DNA from 3 places in the Bradyrhizobium sp. SZCCHNS1022 genome. Region 2 is predicted to be linked to each of the others. Evidence: predicted binding sites of a transcription regulator. Region 2 holds the regulator's gene; each other region holds the start of a gene.

Region 1 (5,794 bases), on a different contig from region 2:
CACCACGAAGGCCAGCGCGGCCAGCGCATCCTTGCGGCTGAGGAATTCGGAGAAGGCGCCGATCGCGGCATGGATCACGCGCGTCATTGCCGTGTCCGCGGCCGTCGCTGCCTCAGCCGTCTTGGATTGCGCCGGCTCGGTCGCGAGGAGAGCTGTGACAGTGCCGATCAGCACCAGCGCGGCCATGACGACGTAGCCCCACATCCACGATGAAGCTCGCGGCAGCCCGCGGCTTTCGAACGCCGAGACGACGACAAGTGTGCCGGCCGTCGAAATCAGCATGCCGATGCGGTAGGCGGCGACATAAGCGGCCATGCCGGCGGCCTGCTCGCTTTCGGGCAGACTTTCGACGCGGAACGCGTCGACCACGATGTCCTGGGTCGATGAGGTTGCTGCGACCAGGAGCGCGGCCAGTGCCACCATGAACGGCGCCCGCGCAGGATCAGTCAGCGCGAGCAGGATGATCGCGGCAATCAGCAGCAATTGCGCGAAGACCAGCCAGCCGCGGCGGCGGCCGAAGGCGGCCGTGAACAGCGGCACGTGCAGCGCATCGACCAAAGGCGCCCACAGGAATTTCAGCGTGTAGGGCGTGCCGACCAGGGCGAACAGGCCGATCGTTCCGAGATCGACGCCGAGCTCGCGCATCCAGATCTGCAATGTCGAGCCGGACAGCGCCAGCGGCAGGCCGGAGGAGAAGCCCAGGAACAGCACCACCAGCACGCGGGGCTGCAGGTAGACGGCGATGCTCTCGCGCCAGGTGGGGGCGGGGGCATCGACCTCGTGCGAGCCGTTATCGGCGCTGATGTCGGATGCGGCGTCGGGTGCGGTCATGGAAGGCGTGTAGCAGATTTAGTCGCCTCCACCAAAACACTCGTCGTCGCCCGGCTTGACCGGGCGCCCCCGTATTCCAGAGGCAGTAATTATAGAGCTCCGGCAATTTGCGGATAGAGGTCAATCCAGTTCGGGTTTTCTCTTTCGATCAGAGAAGTTTCCAATCGTGTGGCCACTTCTTCAGTCGTTTTTCGCGCCGGATCGCTGGTTCAACCTGATCGAAGACTTCGAAATAAACGAGGCGAGCAACGTCGTATCGCTTAGTGAAGCCGTCGGCCACTTTCATCCCATGTTCCGCAACCCGCCGCATCAGATCGTTGGTGACACCAATATACAGTGTGCCGCCGATACGGTTTGCGAGAATGTAAACGTAGAAGCTGCGTGCGCCCATCTACGGTCTCTGGGATACTGGATCGCCCGGTCAAGCCGGGCGATGACGACTTTTGCTGAGTAGGCTTCGTCCCCCAAATGCAGCAAGCCAACTCACTCTCCCGCCTGCATCCGGCCTGAGAGAGGGAACAAGTCCGGCGCCGCGGCCGGGGTGATCCGCGGGGAATCGACTGATGCGTCGGGCTTGCTGAAATCGAGCTCCTCGATGCGGCCGGCGCGCTTCTCGATCTTGTCGGCGGAGATCAGGATCTGCCTGACATCCTCGTTCACGTCACCGAAATGCTTCTGCAGCTTGAGCACGCGCTCGCGCAGACGACCGAGATCGTCGCCGAGGTGCATGACCTCGTTGCGGATCTGGTCGGCGGCGTCGCGGATGCGCGCGTCCTTCATGATCTGCTGCATTACCTGGATCGCGAGCATCAGCAGCGACGGCGATACCAGCACGATTCGGGCGCGATAGGCCTTCTGGATCACGTCGTCGAAGCCGTCATGGATCTCCGCATAGACCGATTCCGAGGGGACGAACATCAGCGCGGTGTCCTGGGTCTCGCCGGTGATCAGGTATTTCTCGGCGATGTCGTTGACGTGCTTGAGCACGTCGGCACGCAGCCGCTGGCAGGCGAATCGCTTCTCCTCGTCGCTGCGCGCATCATGCAGTGCGGTGACGGCTTCCAGCGGAAATTTCGCATCGATGCACAGCGGACGCTGATCGGGCAGGAATACGACGCAGTCCGGCCGTTTCCCGCTGGTCAGCGTGTATTGGAATGCGTAGCTGCCTTTCGGCAGTCCATCCTGGACGATCGCCTCCATTCGCGCCTGGCCGAAGGCGCCGCGCGCCTGCTTGTTGGCGAGCACGTCGCGCAAGGTCGTGACCTGTGTTGTCAGCTCGGTCAGGTCCTTGTGCGCGTTGTCGATGATGCCGAGCCGCTCGTGCAGCACGCGCAAGGAATCCATCGTGTGGCGCGTCGTCTGCTCCATCGACTGGCCGACGCGATGCGTCACCGAATCCAGCCGCTCGTTGACGGCGCGCGCGAGCTCCGCCTGGCGGCCGGCGAGCACCTGCGTCATCGCATCGACGCGGCCGGAGGCCTCGTTCTGAACCCGCAGCATTTCGGACAGGCGCAGCTCCAGCTCGTCGGCGCGCATGGCCTGCATCATTGCAAGCGCTGCGCCGCGCCGCCCGGACCGGGCCACCGCCACCGTGATGGCAACAAGGAGCAACAGCACTAGCGCGCCGAAGCCGAGCAGTGCGTCAGAGGCCCGGACCGGCAGATCGCCGATCGCGAAGACGACAGGGTTCACGGAGGTCATCGGACCCCTATACCAGATTCCTGAGTAAATAGGAACAAAATAAGAACATTTATGGTTAACCGCGGGTTAAAACTCTTGGTTAACGAGGTTCTAAAAAACACGGTTCGCGATGACTTAAGCGTCGGCGGTTCAGATTGACCGCGTGCCGTCCGGCGCTTAAATCGCCCGCCATGGCCTTACGAGAAATCATCATCCTGCCCGACAAGCAGTTGCGGCTGGTGTCCAAACCTGTCGAAAAGCTGACGCCGGAGATCCGGCAGCTGGTCGACGACATGTTCCAGACCATGTACGACGCGCCCGGGATCGGGCTCGCCGCGATCCAGGTCGCGCAACCCTTGCGCCTCATCACCATGGATCTGTCCAAGCGGGACGAGAATGGCGAGGGCAATCCGGAGCCGCGCGTCTTCATCAACCCGGAGATATTGTCCAGGTCGGACGAAATGTCCGTCTATCAGGAGGGCTGTCTGTCGATCCCCGAATATTACGAGGAGGTCGAGCGGCCCGCGAAGGTGCGGGTCCGTTTCACCGATCTGGACGGCAAGGTGCATGAGGAGGACGCCGAGGGCCTCTATGCCACCTGCATCCAGCATGAGATCGACCACCTCAACGGGGTGCTCTTCATCGACTATTTGTCGAAACTGAAGCGCGACCGCGTCATGAAGAAGTTCGCCAAAGCCGCCAAGCGCGCGGCGGAATGATCGACGTCTCTCTCCGTCATGGCCGGGCAAAAGCGCGAAGCGCGTCTTAGCACGACAAGCCAAGCGACCCCGGCCATCCACGCTGCGGCCTTGAACGACCAAAGACGTGGATGCCCGCGACAAGTGCGGGCGTGACGAGCGCAGGGAGGCTGACCTCGCAAGACGAGATTGCGCCAATGCCCCTTCGCCTGATCTTCATGGGTACGCCGGATTTCGCCGTGCCGACCTTGCGCGAGCTCGCCGCCGACGGCCACGAGATCGCGGCCGTCTATACCCGCGCACCGAAGCCCGGCGGCCGCCGCGGGCTTGCGCTGCAGCCGACACCGGTGGAGCAGGAGGCGCGGCGGCTCGGGATTCCCGTGTTCACGCCGAAGACGCTGAAGACCGAGGCGGCGCTCGCTGAGTTTCGCGCCCACAATGCCGACGCGGCCGTGGTCGTGGCCTATGGCATGATCCTCCCCCAGGCCATCCTCGATGCGCCACGGCTCGGCTGCTACAATCTGCATGCCTCGCTGCTGCCGCGCTGGCGTGGCGCCGCGCCGATCAATCGCGCCATCATGGCAGGCGACGCCGAGAGCGGCGTCATGGTAATGAAGATGGATGCCGGCCTCGACACCGGCGATATCGCGATGGGTGAACGCATTGCGATATCGGATGCGATGACCGCGTCCGATCTGCACGATCAGCTCGCCGCGATCGGCGCCGGTCTGATGGTGCGTGCGATGGCAGCGCTGGCGCATGGCGACCTCACATTGACGAAGCAGCCGGCGGACGGCGTCACTTACGCGGCCAAGATCGACAAGGCGGAAGCGCGGATCGACTGGAACAAGCCGGCGCACGCGGTGCTGCGCCACATCCATGGGCTGTCGCCATTTCCGGGCGCCTGGAGCGAGGTCGAGGTGGACGGCGAAGCGGTTCGCGTCAAGATTCTCCGCTGCGAGCTTGCCTCCGGTTCCGGCGCGGTTCATGCCGATCCTGGCGCGGTGCTCGACGATCACCTGACGATCGCCTGCGGTGAGGGCGCGATCCGCATCATCGAGCTGCAGCGCGCCGGCAAGGCGCCGATGCAGGCTGCGGATTTCCTGCGCGGCACGCCATTGAAGCGCGGTGCCCGCTTTTCCTGAGGCTGTCATACCCCGCGGAAGCGGGGTATCCAGTACGCCGAGACGTCCATTGTCGAACCGAGTGCCGGTGGATACTGGATCGCCCGCCTGCGCGGGCGACGACGGCAACAACAGAACCATATGCCCCGCTACAAGCTCACCATCGAATATGACGGCGCACCGTTCTGCGGCTGGCAGCTGCAGGCGAGCCTGCCCTCCGTGCAGGGCGCGCTGGAGGCGGCGGCGCAGGCGACCTGCGGCGTCGCCACCCGCGTCCACGGCTCGGGACGGACGGATGCCGGCGTTCATGCGACGGGACAGGTCGCGCATTGCGACATCGAAAAGGACTTCCGTCCGGATCGCCTGCGCGATGCGCTGAATGCCCATCTGCGTCCCAACCCGATCGCGGTGCTCTCTGCGGAGATCGTGCCCGACACCTTCGAAGCGCGCTTCTCGGCGCGCAAGCGTCACTACCGCTATCGCATCATGAACCGGCGCGCCAACCTGGCACTTGATGCGGGGCGGGTCTGGCGCGTGCCGCAGCGGCTCGATTCGGACGCGATGCATGAAGCTGCGCAGCGGCTGATCGGCAAGCACGATTTCACCACCTTCCGCGACACCGAGTGCCAGGCCAAGTCGCCCGAGAAGACGCTGGATCAGCTCGACGTCATCAGAGACGGCGATGCCGTGACGGTGCTCACCTCCGCGCGCTCGTTCCTGCACAGCCAGGTGCGCTCGATGGTGGGCTCACTGGTATGGGTCGGGCAGGGGCGGTGGAGTGCGGATGATCTCTCCGCCGCGCTCGCCGCGCGCAGCCGCGCCGCCTGCGGCGTTGTCGCCCCGCCCGAGGGCTTGTATCTGGTGAAGGTGGAGTATTGAGGTAATCCTCACCGGCGGCGCCGAACAGATCGCGCGCGTCGGCTGCAAATGCTTTTCCTTATTGGCTTGCGGTTCTGCATTGCAGGGCCGAGTTTCTTAACTTCAAATTGAAGTCCTCGCAGCTATCCGGGGAGCCTTGGCTCCTCTTCGGCGAGGTCGATCGTGCGCATTCGTCAAGTCTTCCTGCTCTCGCTCCTACTCGGTGCGGTCATCGGTCTGCTCGCAACCATGTGGTTCGCCTGGCAGCAGTTGACGGCGCTCCAGGCTGCCAAGGCAGCAGGCGGTGATGCGCAACTGCTGTCTGCCATGTTGCGGCTGCCGGAGAAGCTGAATCTCGAGCGCGCCATGGTCAATCCACGCCTGGCATCGCCCAACCCTGCGACCGCGGACGAGCTTGCAACGCTGCAGAAGGTCATTCAGGGGTCGGATGATGCGTTCGCCAAGGCCCGCAGTCTCGCGTGGCTGAGCGAAGACACTGCTGCGCTGGATTCGATTCAGCAGAAGCTTCGCGCGGTCCGTGGGGCCGCGCTCGAGGCCGTCGCGCAGCCGAAGGCGGCGCGGTCCGAATCGTTCGTCCGCGAT
Region 2 (5,794 bases):
GCCTGGAGCGGCCAGCCGAGGTGACCGTCCTGCTCACGGAGTTTCTCGCGCGACTGTGAGTGAGCATCTGCAGACAACGTCTGACGATACCTGGAGGGCGAAGCAGCGGCGTATCTGGGCGGCCACCGATCGACTGTCCTGACGGCCCTGCCGCCGAAGCGCTTGGCCTTGCATCGAAGCTTCGATTAGAAGGCGGAATCGGTCGGCGCTGCGCCGGCCTGTTCGGAAGGAACTCTTCATGGCCCTGATGCCGGTCTCTGATGCCTTGGCCTTGGTGCTCGACGGCGCCGCGCCGCTGCCGGAGGAAAAGGTCGCGCTGGACCAGGCCTATCACCGGGTGCTGGCGCGGGACGTCGCGGCGCTGCGGACCCAGCCGCCGCAGCCGATGTCGGCGATGGACGGCTATGCGGTCCGCGCCGCGGATGCCGACCGCGCCCGCGCCACGCTCAAGGTCATCGGCGAGATCGCGGCCGGCCGGCCGTTCGATCGCACGCTCGGGCCCGGCGAGGCCGCGCGCATCTTCACCGGCGGCGTCGTTCCCGACGGCGCCGACGCCATCGTGATCCAGGAGGACACGATCGCGGATGGCGACCACGTCACCATCACCGAAGCGGCCAGGAAGGGCCGGCATATTCGCCCGGCCGGCGCGGATTTCCACGAAGGCGACGTGCTGCTCAAAGCCGGCCGACGCCTGAGCGATCGCGACCTGTCGCTCGCCGCCAGCATGAACTATCCCGAGCTCCCGGTGCACCGCCGCCCCAAGGTAGCGCTGCTTGCCACCGGCGACGAGCTGGTGATGCCGGGGTCGAATCCCGGTCCCGGCCAGATCGTCTATTCCAACGGCTACGCGCTGCGCGCCCTGGCGCGCGCCGAGGGCGCAGATCCCATCGACCTCGGCATCGCCGCCGACACGCTGGACTCGACGGTCGCAGGCATCCGCCGCGCGCGCGAGGCGAAAGCCGACATCCTGATCACGACCGGCGGCGCCTCGGTCGGCGATCATGATCTGGTCAAGCAGGCGCTGGACGCCGAGGGCGTGGACATGGCGTTCTGGAAGATCGCGATGCGCCCGGGCAAACCGATGATGCATGGACGGTTGGGCCAGATGCGCGTGATCGGCCTGCCCGGCAATCCCGTCTCCTCCTATGTCTGCAGCCTGTTGTTTCTGGTGCCGCTGATTCGGAAGCTCGTGGGCTTGGCTCAAATCCACCCTGCCCGCGAGACTGCGCTGCTCGGCCGCGACCTCGCCGCCAACGACGTCCGCGAGGACTATCTGCGCGCGCGGCTCGAGGTGCGCGCCGACGGCGCGCTGGTCGCAACGCCGGTGACGCATCAGGATTCCTCGCTGCTCGGCAACCTCGCGCTATCGCAGGCCCTGGTGATCCGCCCGGCTTTTGCGCCCGCGGCAAGTGCCGGCTCCGTCTGCGAGATTCTGAGGCTGCCAGACTAAACAGGGTGCAGCTGCCAAATATACCGCCAGGGATCTCGCAGCTATTTTGCGGGCATCGAGCAGGCATCTTGCGCACCACCTTCATTGCAAATTAATGATTGCAGAACACATATCGAACAGATAGTGTCCGTTCATGATTTGTTTCGAAGATGTTGCGGGCGCCGCGAACTGAGGACGTTTCGAACGAGAACGCTTCAAACGAGAACGTCTTGAACGAGAGCGTCTTGAACAAGAACGTCTCGGGCGAGAACGACACATCAACCTGGGGATCTGGTCGAGATGCTGACGCGCAAACAGTACGAACTTCTGCGGTTCATCAACGAACGTCTGAGGGAAGCTGGCGTGCCGCCCTCCTTCGATGAGATGAAGGACGCACTCGATCTGCGCTCGAAGTCGGGCATCCATCGTCTGATCACCGCGCTGGAAGAGCGCGGCTTCATCCGCCGCCTGCCCAATCGCGCGCGCGCCATCGAGGTGATCAAGCTGCCCGAACTGTCCCAGGCGGCGAACAACCGGCGTGGCTTCACGCCGTCTGTCATCGAAGGTAATCTCGGCAAGGTGCGCACCAGCACGCCGGCGATCGACGAGGGCGATCGTCCCGTCGCCGTCCCGGTGATGGGCCGCATCGCTGCGGGCACGCCGATCGAGGCGCTGCAGACGCGCAGCCACACCATCAGCGTCCCGGCCGACATGCTCGGCTCCGGCGAGCATTATGCGCTGGAAGTCCGCGGCGACTCGATGGTCGATGCCGGCATCCTCGATGGCGACATGGCGCTGATCCAGCGCAACGACTCCGCCGACACCGGCGACATCGTCGTCGCGCTGATCGACGATGAGGAAGCCACCTTGAAACGTTTCCGCCGGCGCGGCGCCTCGATCGCACTGGAGCCGGCCAACACCGCTTATGAAGTCCGCATCCTGCCGCCCAACCGCGTCAAGATCCAGGGCAAGCTGATCGGGCTGTACCGCAAGTACTGATCGTCACGCGCGCGAACTGGATCGCGCGCAATTTGATCTGACGCGTTGGAGGTCTCTTCCGACGGCGCTGATGATGATTGCACTTCGATCGCGATGCAACACGCTCAAACGCTTGTGATCGCGAAGCGCCGTACGGGGTGCAGATCAGCGCAGAATTGCCGTCAAGCACGCGCTAACATCGTTCCTGATGTCCACTCTGATAGAGGCCTGCGCCTGTCCGGGGGGAGCGTGGGTTGCTATCTCGAACGAGGAGCGATCCGATGTGTGACTATAGCCTGCATGCTGTTGCGTCCCGCCCGGCGAAAGTCGGGGAAACGCTGATCTCGACGACGTTCCGCGGAACCTCGACCCGCGGCTTCGCCTCCGAGAGCGAGCCGAATGTCGCCGTGTGTATGCTGCCCGGGACGGAATTGGCGTTTGCCGACGACGTTCGCTACGACAGCCGCTGGATCTGGACCCGCACGATCCGCGACCGCGTGGCCAAGTTCAACACGATCGAGAAGCATGTGCCCGATCGCCACCATGATGCGATCGAGTTCGCAGATGGTCGGCATGTGCTGGTGACCCAGCTCTGCGAGGGACAACGCGTCACCGTGCTGCAATTGCCCGCGACCAAGCAGCCGGCCGAGCGCAGGCCGCTGGGCACCGAGGCTTCGAGCAGCAGCGAAACGACGCCGGTGCGGCGGATCTCGATCACCTGAACTGAGAAGCGCAACGGATGCGAAGACAAATGGGAACATTCGGCCCTCGGCGGAAGTTATGGTTCGCCGGGGGGAGAATGGCCCGTGGTCAACAAGATCAATTGGCAAAAGGCCGGGCGCATCACTGAGCCCGGTCGTTACATATTCACGTTCGGATGGCTGACCGTGACGGCCGACGATATCGCGGTCTGGCAGCAACATCCCGATGCGCTGTTCACCCTGGTGGAGCTTCCACCGCCATCGCGAAGCCCGTCGGATGGCGACGAGGACGACGACGCATCCGAATATCATCTCGGCACGTTCGAACTGCCGGATTGCTAATCCACCGCCCCCTGCTCCGCCTCCGGCGGCGTCGCGTCCTGGGATCTTGGCGCCGGCGAGCGCGGCGCCAGCGTTGCCTGGAAATCGCCCGCATCGGGAGCAGCCGGCCACCACGGCCGCTGCGTGCCGTTGGGCCGGACGGCCTCGACCGCAAAGCCGTCGCCGCGCCGCGTGAGGGCCAGTCCACCCTGATGCTGCAGCCGGTCGCGATCTACCACTAAGGCCGTGCAATCGGGCGGCGCTTGCCTGACTGTCACGACCAGTGCGGCCCGCGCGCAATCGTCCTCCAGGGCCTCGGCGCGCAGCGCGAGCGAGACGAAGCGGCCATCGGCAAGCGGCACCACGCAGCCGGCGTCATCGCAGGACACGCCGTCGCCGAGCGAGCTATCGGCCGGCGTTCGCGCATCGGCATCGGCGGCGAGCCATTCCTGAGCAAGGAAGGCGTCCTTACCCGTCCGGATGAGATGCAGCCGGCCCTCGCGGCCGCGCACCGCGACGTTGCGGCCATCGGCGGAGATCAGCATGTCCGGCTGCGGCGTCATCAGCGCCCAGAGAATCGAAGCCGCAAGCAGACCCGCGCCGCTCCAACGCAGCGGCGTGCGCAGCAGACCCATCAGGATGAGGCCAAGACTTGCGGCGATCACGGGACCGATGCCGAACGCATGGATGCGACCGACCGCGCCGGGCAGGTTTGCCACCCAGCGCGTCACCGCGATCATCCAGTCGATGCCCCATCCCATCAGCGACCAGAACGGACCGTCGAGCCCGAGCGGCGCCGCGAGCAGTCCCAGCAATCCGGCCGGCATGACCAGAGCGGAGACCACCGGCATCGCCGCGAGATTGGCGAGCACGCCGTAGGGTGTCACGCGATGAAAATGAAACGCGGCATAAGGCGTGGTCGCGAGCCCCGCGATCAGCGAGGCCAGCAGCAGCATGGCCAGTTCGCGGCCGCCCCATAGTGCGATGCGCGCTGTCGTCGAACTGTCGGGCGTCGCGAACAGATGCGGCAGCCCGAGTTGTACCAACGCCACCAGGCCTAAGGTCGCGGCGAACGACATCTGGAAACTGGGGTGCACCAGCGCCTCCGGCGCGATCGCTAGCACGATCATCGCGGCGACAGCGAGCGTGCGGAAGGTGATGGCGCGGCGATCGACCAGCACGGCGATCAGCACGACGGCGGTCATGTAGAAGGACCTTTGGGTCGCGACTTCCGCGCCCGACAGCAACAGATAGAAGGCCGCGGCGACAAGCGCGGCGGCAGCCGCCCACTTCTTGATGGGGTGGCTGACATGAAGCCCCGGGATCAGCGCCAGCAGCGCGCGCACGGCAAAGAACACCACGCCGGCAACGACGGCCATGTGATAGCCGGAGATCGACAGCACATGGCCGAGCCCGGAGATGAACATGGCGTCGTTGACCGGCGTCGTAATGGCGTCGCGGCGGCCGGTCAGTAGCGCGGTTGCGATCGCGCGCTCGTCGCCGTCGAGCCGGGCGCGGATGCGCGCATCGATGGTGTCGCGCAGGCCCTGCATGAAGGCGGCATAATGCAGGCCGAAGCCGCCATCCTGCGGCGGGGCAACCGTCTTGATCGCGCCCATCACGAAGCCGGAGGCACCGATGCTCTGGAAAAACATGTCGCGCGAAAAGTCGTAAGAGCCCGGCCGAAGCGGCGCGAGCGGTGGCAACAGGCGCGCTTTGAGCTGCACGAAGCTGCCGACGTCGGGCGCCATGCCCTTCCGTACGGATAGCCGCACCCGCGCCAGCGTGATCTCACCACGCGCGGTTTCCATCTCGGTCACGCGCAGCACGAAACGATCGGTGCGCTCGCGGATGTCGCGGGTCTCGACGAAGCCGGACAGCGTGACCGAAAACAGCGGTCGGGCCAGCACGGTGTGCGCGAGCCGCGCCGTCCGGGCTGTCGCGACGGCAAAACCCGCGGCGACCGCAGCGATCATCACCGCAGCCGGAAACAGCCGGTGACGCCGCAAGACAAACGCTCCGGCAGAGATCATCAGCGCGAGCACTGCAGCAACCCACAGCACCGGCTCGTGATCGGCAGCGAAATACAGCGCGATCCCGGCGCCAAAGGCGACCGGCACCCACGGCAGCAGCCGCCCTGCCGCGGCCTCGGCGTGCGCCCAGGCCTTCAGTCTGGCGAGCAGCGACGACCATGTCGGGGTATCGGCAAGATAGCCGCCGGCCTGCGCCGCCCGTCGCGGCGGCCAGACATCCGCAATGCTGCCGGCAAAGCCGCGCCCCCGGCTTGGCGGCCGGTCCGGCTCCGCCATCGCACTCGCACTCCCTGAACGGGCGAAAGGCTACTGGAAGCTGCAAGTCGACGGCT
Region 3 (5,794 bases), 700 kb from region 2:
GGTTCGGATGACCGCGGTGAAGCGTTCGCCGTCGGTCTCATAGGATCCGGCATAGGTCAGGATGCTGTCGCGACCCGAGATCCTGCCGGTATCGAGATGCACAGTGCCGGTTCCCTCACCGGCAGGCGTCTTGAACCAAGCGGCATAGTCGCCGTCTTTCAACATTCGCTTCGCTTCCGTGTTCTATCGAACGGGACCTTGCCAGACGCCGATTAATGCGTCCTGAACCAAGATGATGAGCGACACTGCAGCTATCCTCCACATGTTGCATGGCAGGTCTGTCGCCGTCCGCGCGATGTCAGGACACGGGCGGCTTTCGAGCGTTGAACTCGCAGCCCGCTCTGATGCTGCCTTGAGCACGGGTCGACAACTCCCATTCGCGACGATGTGACGGGTTATGACGTCCCCTTGAGGATTGGAGCACCGCGGCGATGTTCCTACATTGGAGCCGAAGCTATCGTCCGGAGCCGGTTCGATGTATCGGGCATTTGCATTGTTTTTTGCTTTGGGTCCTTTGATCGGCCTGATCGAGCCTGCTGAGGCCGCGCCGGCACATCACGCCCGGGCACGCCATCATACCGTCGCGCGTCCGGTCCCGAGCGGCGCGATTCCAGGCGCGATCCCACCTGGGTGGTACAAGTTTCCCGGCTATCAGCCGATCCCTCCCGAGCAGAACCGAAATCTCGACCCCTCCAATTTCGGCGGCGGTTGATCGCGCGCATCGAGCCCGAGATCGCGATCAGCGCGAAACCAAGGACCAGCAGTTAGTCGCGCAAAATTCTCCTGCGCGGCGCAGCTGCGACATTATCAAGGCATCCAGGATGGTCTTTGCGTCAGGCCAGCAACCCGGAGCCTGCGGCCATCAGCAAGGAAGGCAGAATTTTCGGAGCGATCATCACGCGCCCGAGCCGCAGGAACGATGATCCTTCCTACCAGGAAACCGCTTATCGCGCCCGACGGTCTTGCTACACGACCAAGCGCGACAGACATAGTGAGCCGCTGCGTGCGATTGCCGAAGCAAGATGTTTGTCGACAACGAGCACCGCGAGTGGAACGGATATCACGTCCGCTAAGGCACATCGCCGCGCTTGCGGCTGCCACCGATTGAATGCGGCTTATTCCAGAAGTACTCGCGATTTCCTGTCGCGGCCTCGGCATACTGGTCGATCGCGACAATGATCGCCTGGACGTGGTGGTAGCACCACCCTTCTCGCCCGGCCTGGCGCCGCACCTCGTTGAGGGCTTTCAGAAATGGCGGGGGATTCGTTTCGTCATCGAACCATCGGCCTTGCATGTCGACCTCCGTCTCAGAGGAATGAATTAGAACAAACAAAGAACAATCAATCAAGCACCTGGAGGTAGTTCGACAGCCGTTTGAAACGCGGCGATGATCGGCACGCTGGCGCGTTATGAACGACGACGTGTACATGCGGGTAAGACGGGCGGATCGCATGACCGCCGCTACGTATGTACCTATGGAAGGCGTAGCTGCCGGTCATCTCGGCGGGCACGCCTCAAGCTACGACGCCCGATGGGGCCTGGGGCGCCGCAGGTGGTTTGCCCGACAGGCGCGTTTCGAAATCTTGAGATCGTAACTCCTCCGTCGCGGGCCTCATCGGCGTTGCGCGGGAAGACTTATTTCGACAACCGTATCAACGCGGTCGCGCCAATTGCGTCCTCAGCGTCAAATATTTCTCTTTCGCTTTTTCAGAAATCATGTTTTCATCTGCGCATCCCGCCTCGCGCGAGGGGCGTACGCGTCGTCACGATACGTAGAGGCGGGCTGCGATGGACGGTGTTGCGTCAGGCGCATCTGCGCAAGACGACTGACGCAGCAGCGGACGGCGAAATCGTGTGGTCCTGACACCCCGACGCTGGTGTCCCGCGCAACGCGCCTCGGTGCGTTGTCGCGCATGGTGGCCAGAAAGCCCGGTGCACCAGGGAGATCACGTATAAGCCGTAAAGCCATCGCGCAGGGAATGCCGGCTGATCCGGCTGATCCTGTGGTGACTGCCGCCTGCTTTTCTTGTTGCAGGCGGGCCATGGGTGAGGCCTTCACCCGGCATTCCCTGCGCCCTCCGTCTCGGACGGAAGGTTTCATGGATTCACCTCGGACGCCGACGGCGCCGCGAGAGCGGTTTTGTTTGCCTGCAATTGAATGAGACGCCTCGGATGCACGCCTGCCCTGGCCCGCTGAAAGCCACGTCAATATCGCCGGTTGCGATGAGTTGGCACGGATTGATGCAGATCAACGCATCATCCGCCTGCGGCCTATTGGGTCCGATCTGGACCGACCGGGAAGAGACGTGATGACAGCGACCGACGCGACCAGCAATGCCGCAATTCCCGAAGCCACGCCCTATGAACTGATCGGCGGCGAGGCCGTCGTGCGGCGGCTGGCCAATCGTTTTTACGAGATCATGGACAGCAGTCCCGACGCCGGCCGAATCCGCGCCATGCATGGCGAGGACCTCGGCCCGATCAAGCAGATGCTGTTCGAATTCTTGAGCGGCTGGCTCGGCGGTCCCCCGCTCTATTTCGATCGGACCCCGCACCGTTGCATCATGTCGGCGCATCGGCCTTATCCGATCGGTGAGGCCGAGCGCGACGAATGGATGATGTGCATGCGGGCTGCGATGGCTGATTGCGAACTGCCGGCAGAGATGCGCGCGCTGCTCGACCAGGCCTTCCTGCGCATGGCCAACGTGATGCGAAGCCGCTGACCGGCCGACGGTGACGGGCTACTCCACCTTCTGTGCCTCGCGCGCCAAGCGTTCGGCCCTGAGCCGCTCGCGGTTGGCATTAAACGCCCGTTGGGCCTCCTGATGTTCGCGCATGGCCTGCTCGGCATCGGCCCTGCGCGCCGCATCGCGGGCGCGGCGTTCTTCGGGCGTCAGGATCCGTGGCGGACGGATTGGGGTCTTGTCTGACATGAACTCTCAACGCCGGTCGGGCCCAGATGTTCCGGAGCGGAGGCCAATTTGCGCCTCGGATGCTGACAAATCGGGCACCATAGCCGCAAGCGGCACGCGGACACTTGACGGCGGGGGTCACAAGCCTGACAAATTCATGCGCCCAATTGTCACAGCGGAGGTGGCGCGTGAGACATGTCGACGCCGTAGTGATGTTCGTCAGCCTGTGGCTCCTGGCCTCGATGCTCCTCGATGCCCTGACGCCGCCCGAGCTGAACGTCTATATGATCGGCCCGGCCCTGGCGCCGGCCATTTTCGTCACGGCTGTGCTGTACTGGCTGCGGATCCCGGCGCTCGACTTCGCCGTGGTGTTCGCGACCGTCTGGATGGCGTCCGAGATGGTGCTCGAAATGATCACGCCGAAACCGCTCTCGCCGTTCTTCGCCTTGATCGCGGCCGCGCCGCTGCTGGTGGTCGGTTCGGTCTTCAATTTTCAGTGCTGGTATCGCTCCAAACGCCCGACGCGCCCGGTTCTGTCGCCATCGATCTCCGGCCTTTCCTCGCCGGGCCAGGTCTCCAAGCGGGCCCATCAGGTCTGATCCTGCTGCGGCTTGCAAGCCTTCCAATCACCGGCGCTACTAATCTAATTGTCCCGCTTCGGAAACAGACGGTCGCAGATGTAGCGCGAAGTCGGGGTCAGGCGGACGCCACGCGGCTTTTGCCATTCGGCGCGATCGAGCTCCCTGGTATCACCGATCTCGAGCCGGCCCTTGGCATACTTGGCGATGAAGATGGCATCGCTCATCCTCCGCCCGGACCGCTTGTTCTTGGCCGTGACCTCCTTCCAGAGCCTGAGACGGCCAAGCTTGAGCTTGGGCAGCTCCTCCTTGATCTCGCGCTTGAGACAGGCCTTGTCCGTCTCGCGAGGTCGCTTGCGGCCGCCGGGAAACATCCACAGACCGTCGACTCGCCGCCGAACCAGGAGAACCTTGCCGCGTCTGACCGCAACGAGCTTGGATGCCTTCGCCATTTCTACTTCGCACTTCCTCCTGATCAAAAGTGGATAGTAGTCTTCCAGGTTTCAAAGAGTCGCGCGATCCGTAACTGTCCGTATCGGCGGCGTCTCTGTATAGCGAGTATATCGACGCAAGAACATATCGGGAACAATCGGTCGTCGGAGCCGTTCGGGCCCTGATACAATTAGAGAACTATATGGCTGACAATATGAAGAAAGACCCTGACGATTGGGTTTCAGGGCGCGACCCAATGACCGGCGCCCAGGCGCCCTATATGAAAACTCAAAGCGAGCAGGCGCACGCGCCAGACCCGAGTGGGAAGCAACTGACCAAGGCGAAAGCATCGGAGTTGATCGATCGGTTGCGTGAGCAAGCCGGCATCGACAAATGACGCAATGCTCCGCGGTCCAAAATTGACGGTCACCCTGATGCCTGATTTTCGTCCGAGCCCCGCGCTGATCAGGCAGAACGCATGACCGCCAAATGCAATGAGATCCGCCTCTGGCTGATGGAAGTCGATGCTGCTCCGCCAGCACTGCTGGCCCATTGGCGCGCTTGCCTGAACGCGCAGGAGCTGGCGCGCGCCGACCGGTTCTACTTCGACGCCGACCGTGAGATCTACCTCGCCGCGCATTGGCTGCTCCGGCAGGCGCTGAGCCACGCGGCTCCGTTGGCGCCGGAGGCTTGGCAGTTCGCGAGCGAGCAATTTGGCAAGCCGCGCATCGCGCCGGGGCTCGGATATGGGAGCCTCAAGTTCAATCTGTCGCACACCAGGGGATTTGTCGCCTGCGCCGTCGGCTATGACGCCGAGATCGGGGTGGACGTGGAACGGATTGCGCCCAAGCACGCCAGCCTCGACATCGCCGAGCGCTATTTCAGCGCAAGCGAAGTTGCCCTCATGCGGGCTGCTCCCGCCGCGGACCGGGCGATGATCTTCTTCCGTCTCTGGACGTTGAAGGAGGCGCTGATCAAGGCGACCGGCGAGGGTCTGTCGCGCGCACTCGACAGCTTCTCGTTTGCTTTCGCGCCGACCGCGATCACCTTTCAGCCGTCCGATCCAAGCGAGGCGGCCAGATGGATGTTCCTGGAGGATCGGCCGACTCCACATCACGCGCTCGCGTTGGCGATTCGGTCCGGCACAGCCGGCAGGGCCATCCCAGTTTCCCGTGTATCTGTCGAGCCCGGCGAGATGAACGTCCTTGATCGGAGCGCTCGATGAGGGGCGAAAATGTCGCGAATCACCGCTGCGTTGTTTACTCTTGGAACGACCGAGGAGTTCAGCATGGTTGCGGACAGTGACAGCAGGATCGCCTGGCATCGCGCACAGCTCAAGAAGAATCGTGCGGCGTTGAGGCAGATCGAAACCGCACGCTTCACGATCGGTGAGAGCTCGGATGCCAAGGCGCTCGAACGGGCCAAGCGGCAGTTTTCGGACCTTCAAGCCAAAATCCGTGAATCCGAACAGGTGCTCGCCCAGCACGAACGCCAGACCCGACGGCCGCTCGGCACAGATCTGCGCAGCCTGTCGCGCGTGTCCTGGCGCGATTGGACCGGCAACGGGCAACGCTAATCCGCTTCGCTGAGGTGCCGGCGTCGCAGCCGCTCTTCGCTGCGCGCCAACGCGGCGAAATCGAGCTGTCCCTGTTCGAGCGCCCGTCGCGCGCAGCCGAAGATGCGGTAGAATTGCGCGCCGTCATAAGCGACGAGCAAGAGGTCGGCCCCGCCGTTCAGCGCTTCGACCACGGCCTTGCAGACGTCGCCGCCATAGATGGCGCCCATGACGAGATCGTCGGTGATGATGATACCGTTATAGTTCCAGCTCTGCCGGATCAGACCATCGAGCACCGCCTTCGAATGCGACGCCGG

The links. The regulator LexA, encoded in region 2, represses DNA repair genes until DNA is damaged. The targets are predictions, from matches to a motif close to TGTTCNNNNTGTGTTCNG.
Region 1: the regulator LexA is predicted to act here: its motif matches at 2,563-2,580, upstream of QX071_RS05495 (DNA recombination protein RmuC).
Region 3: the regulator LexA is predicted to act here: its motif matches at 4,061-4,078, upstream of QX071_RS18480 (DUF3072 domain-containing protein).

What each region holds. Positions count from the first base shown of each region.
Region 1 is NZ_JAUETT010000001.1:1,223,667-1,229,460, forward strand. Features, by position in the region: gene QX071_RS05485 (AmpG family muropeptide MFS transporter) at 1-831, opposite strand, end outside; gene QX071_RS05490 (GIY-YIG nuclease family protein) at 980-1,222, opposite strand; gene QX071_RS05495 (DNA recombination protein RmuC) at 1,315-2,523, opposite strand; gene def (peptide deformylase) at 2,703-3,230, shown strand; gene fmt (methionyl-tRNA formyltransferase) at 3,407-4,354, shown strand; gene truA (tRNA pseudouridine(38-40) synthase TruA) at 4,475-5,212, shown strand; gene QX071_RS05515 (methyl-accepting chemotaxis protein) at 5,375-5,794, shown strand, end outside.
Region 2 is NZ_JAUETT010000002.1:352,376-358,169, reverse strand. Features, by position in the region: gene QX071_RS15175 (alpha/beta hydrolase) at 1-59, shown strand, start outside; gene glp (gephyrin-like molybdotransferase Glp) at 239-1,450, shown strand; gene lexA (transcriptional repressor LexA) at 1,730-2,428, shown strand; gene QX071_RS15160 (hypothetical protein) at 2,689-3,129, shown strand; gene QX071_RS15155 (hypothetical protein) at 3,214-3,450, shown strand; gene QX071_RS15150 (ComEC/Rec2 family competence protein) at 3,447-5,738, opposite strand.
Region 3 is NZ_JAUETT010000002.1:1,053,082-1,058,875, forward strand. Features, by position in the region: gene QX071_RS18445 (hypothetical protein) at 1-165, opposite strand, end outside; gene QX071_RS18450 (hypothetical protein) at 476-712, shown strand; gene QX071_RS18455 (hypothetical protein) at 1,070-1,294, opposite strand; gene QX071_RS18460 (group II truncated hemoglobin) at 2,310-2,723, shown strand; gene QX071_RS18465 (hypothetical protein) at 2,742-2,933, opposite strand; gene QX071_RS18470 (hypothetical protein) at 3,125-3,511, shown strand; gene QX071_RS18475 (NUDIX hydrolase) at 3,556-3,942, opposite strand; gene QX071_RS18480 (DUF3072 domain-containing protein) at 4,125-4,319, shown strand; gene QX071_RS18485 (4'-phosphopantetheinyl transferase family protein) at 4,401-5,147, shown strand; gene QX071_RS18490 (hypothetical protein) at 5,211-5,498, shown strand; gene QX071_RS18495 (glycoside hydrolase family 3 N-terminal domain-containing protein) at 5,495-5,794, opposite strand, start outside.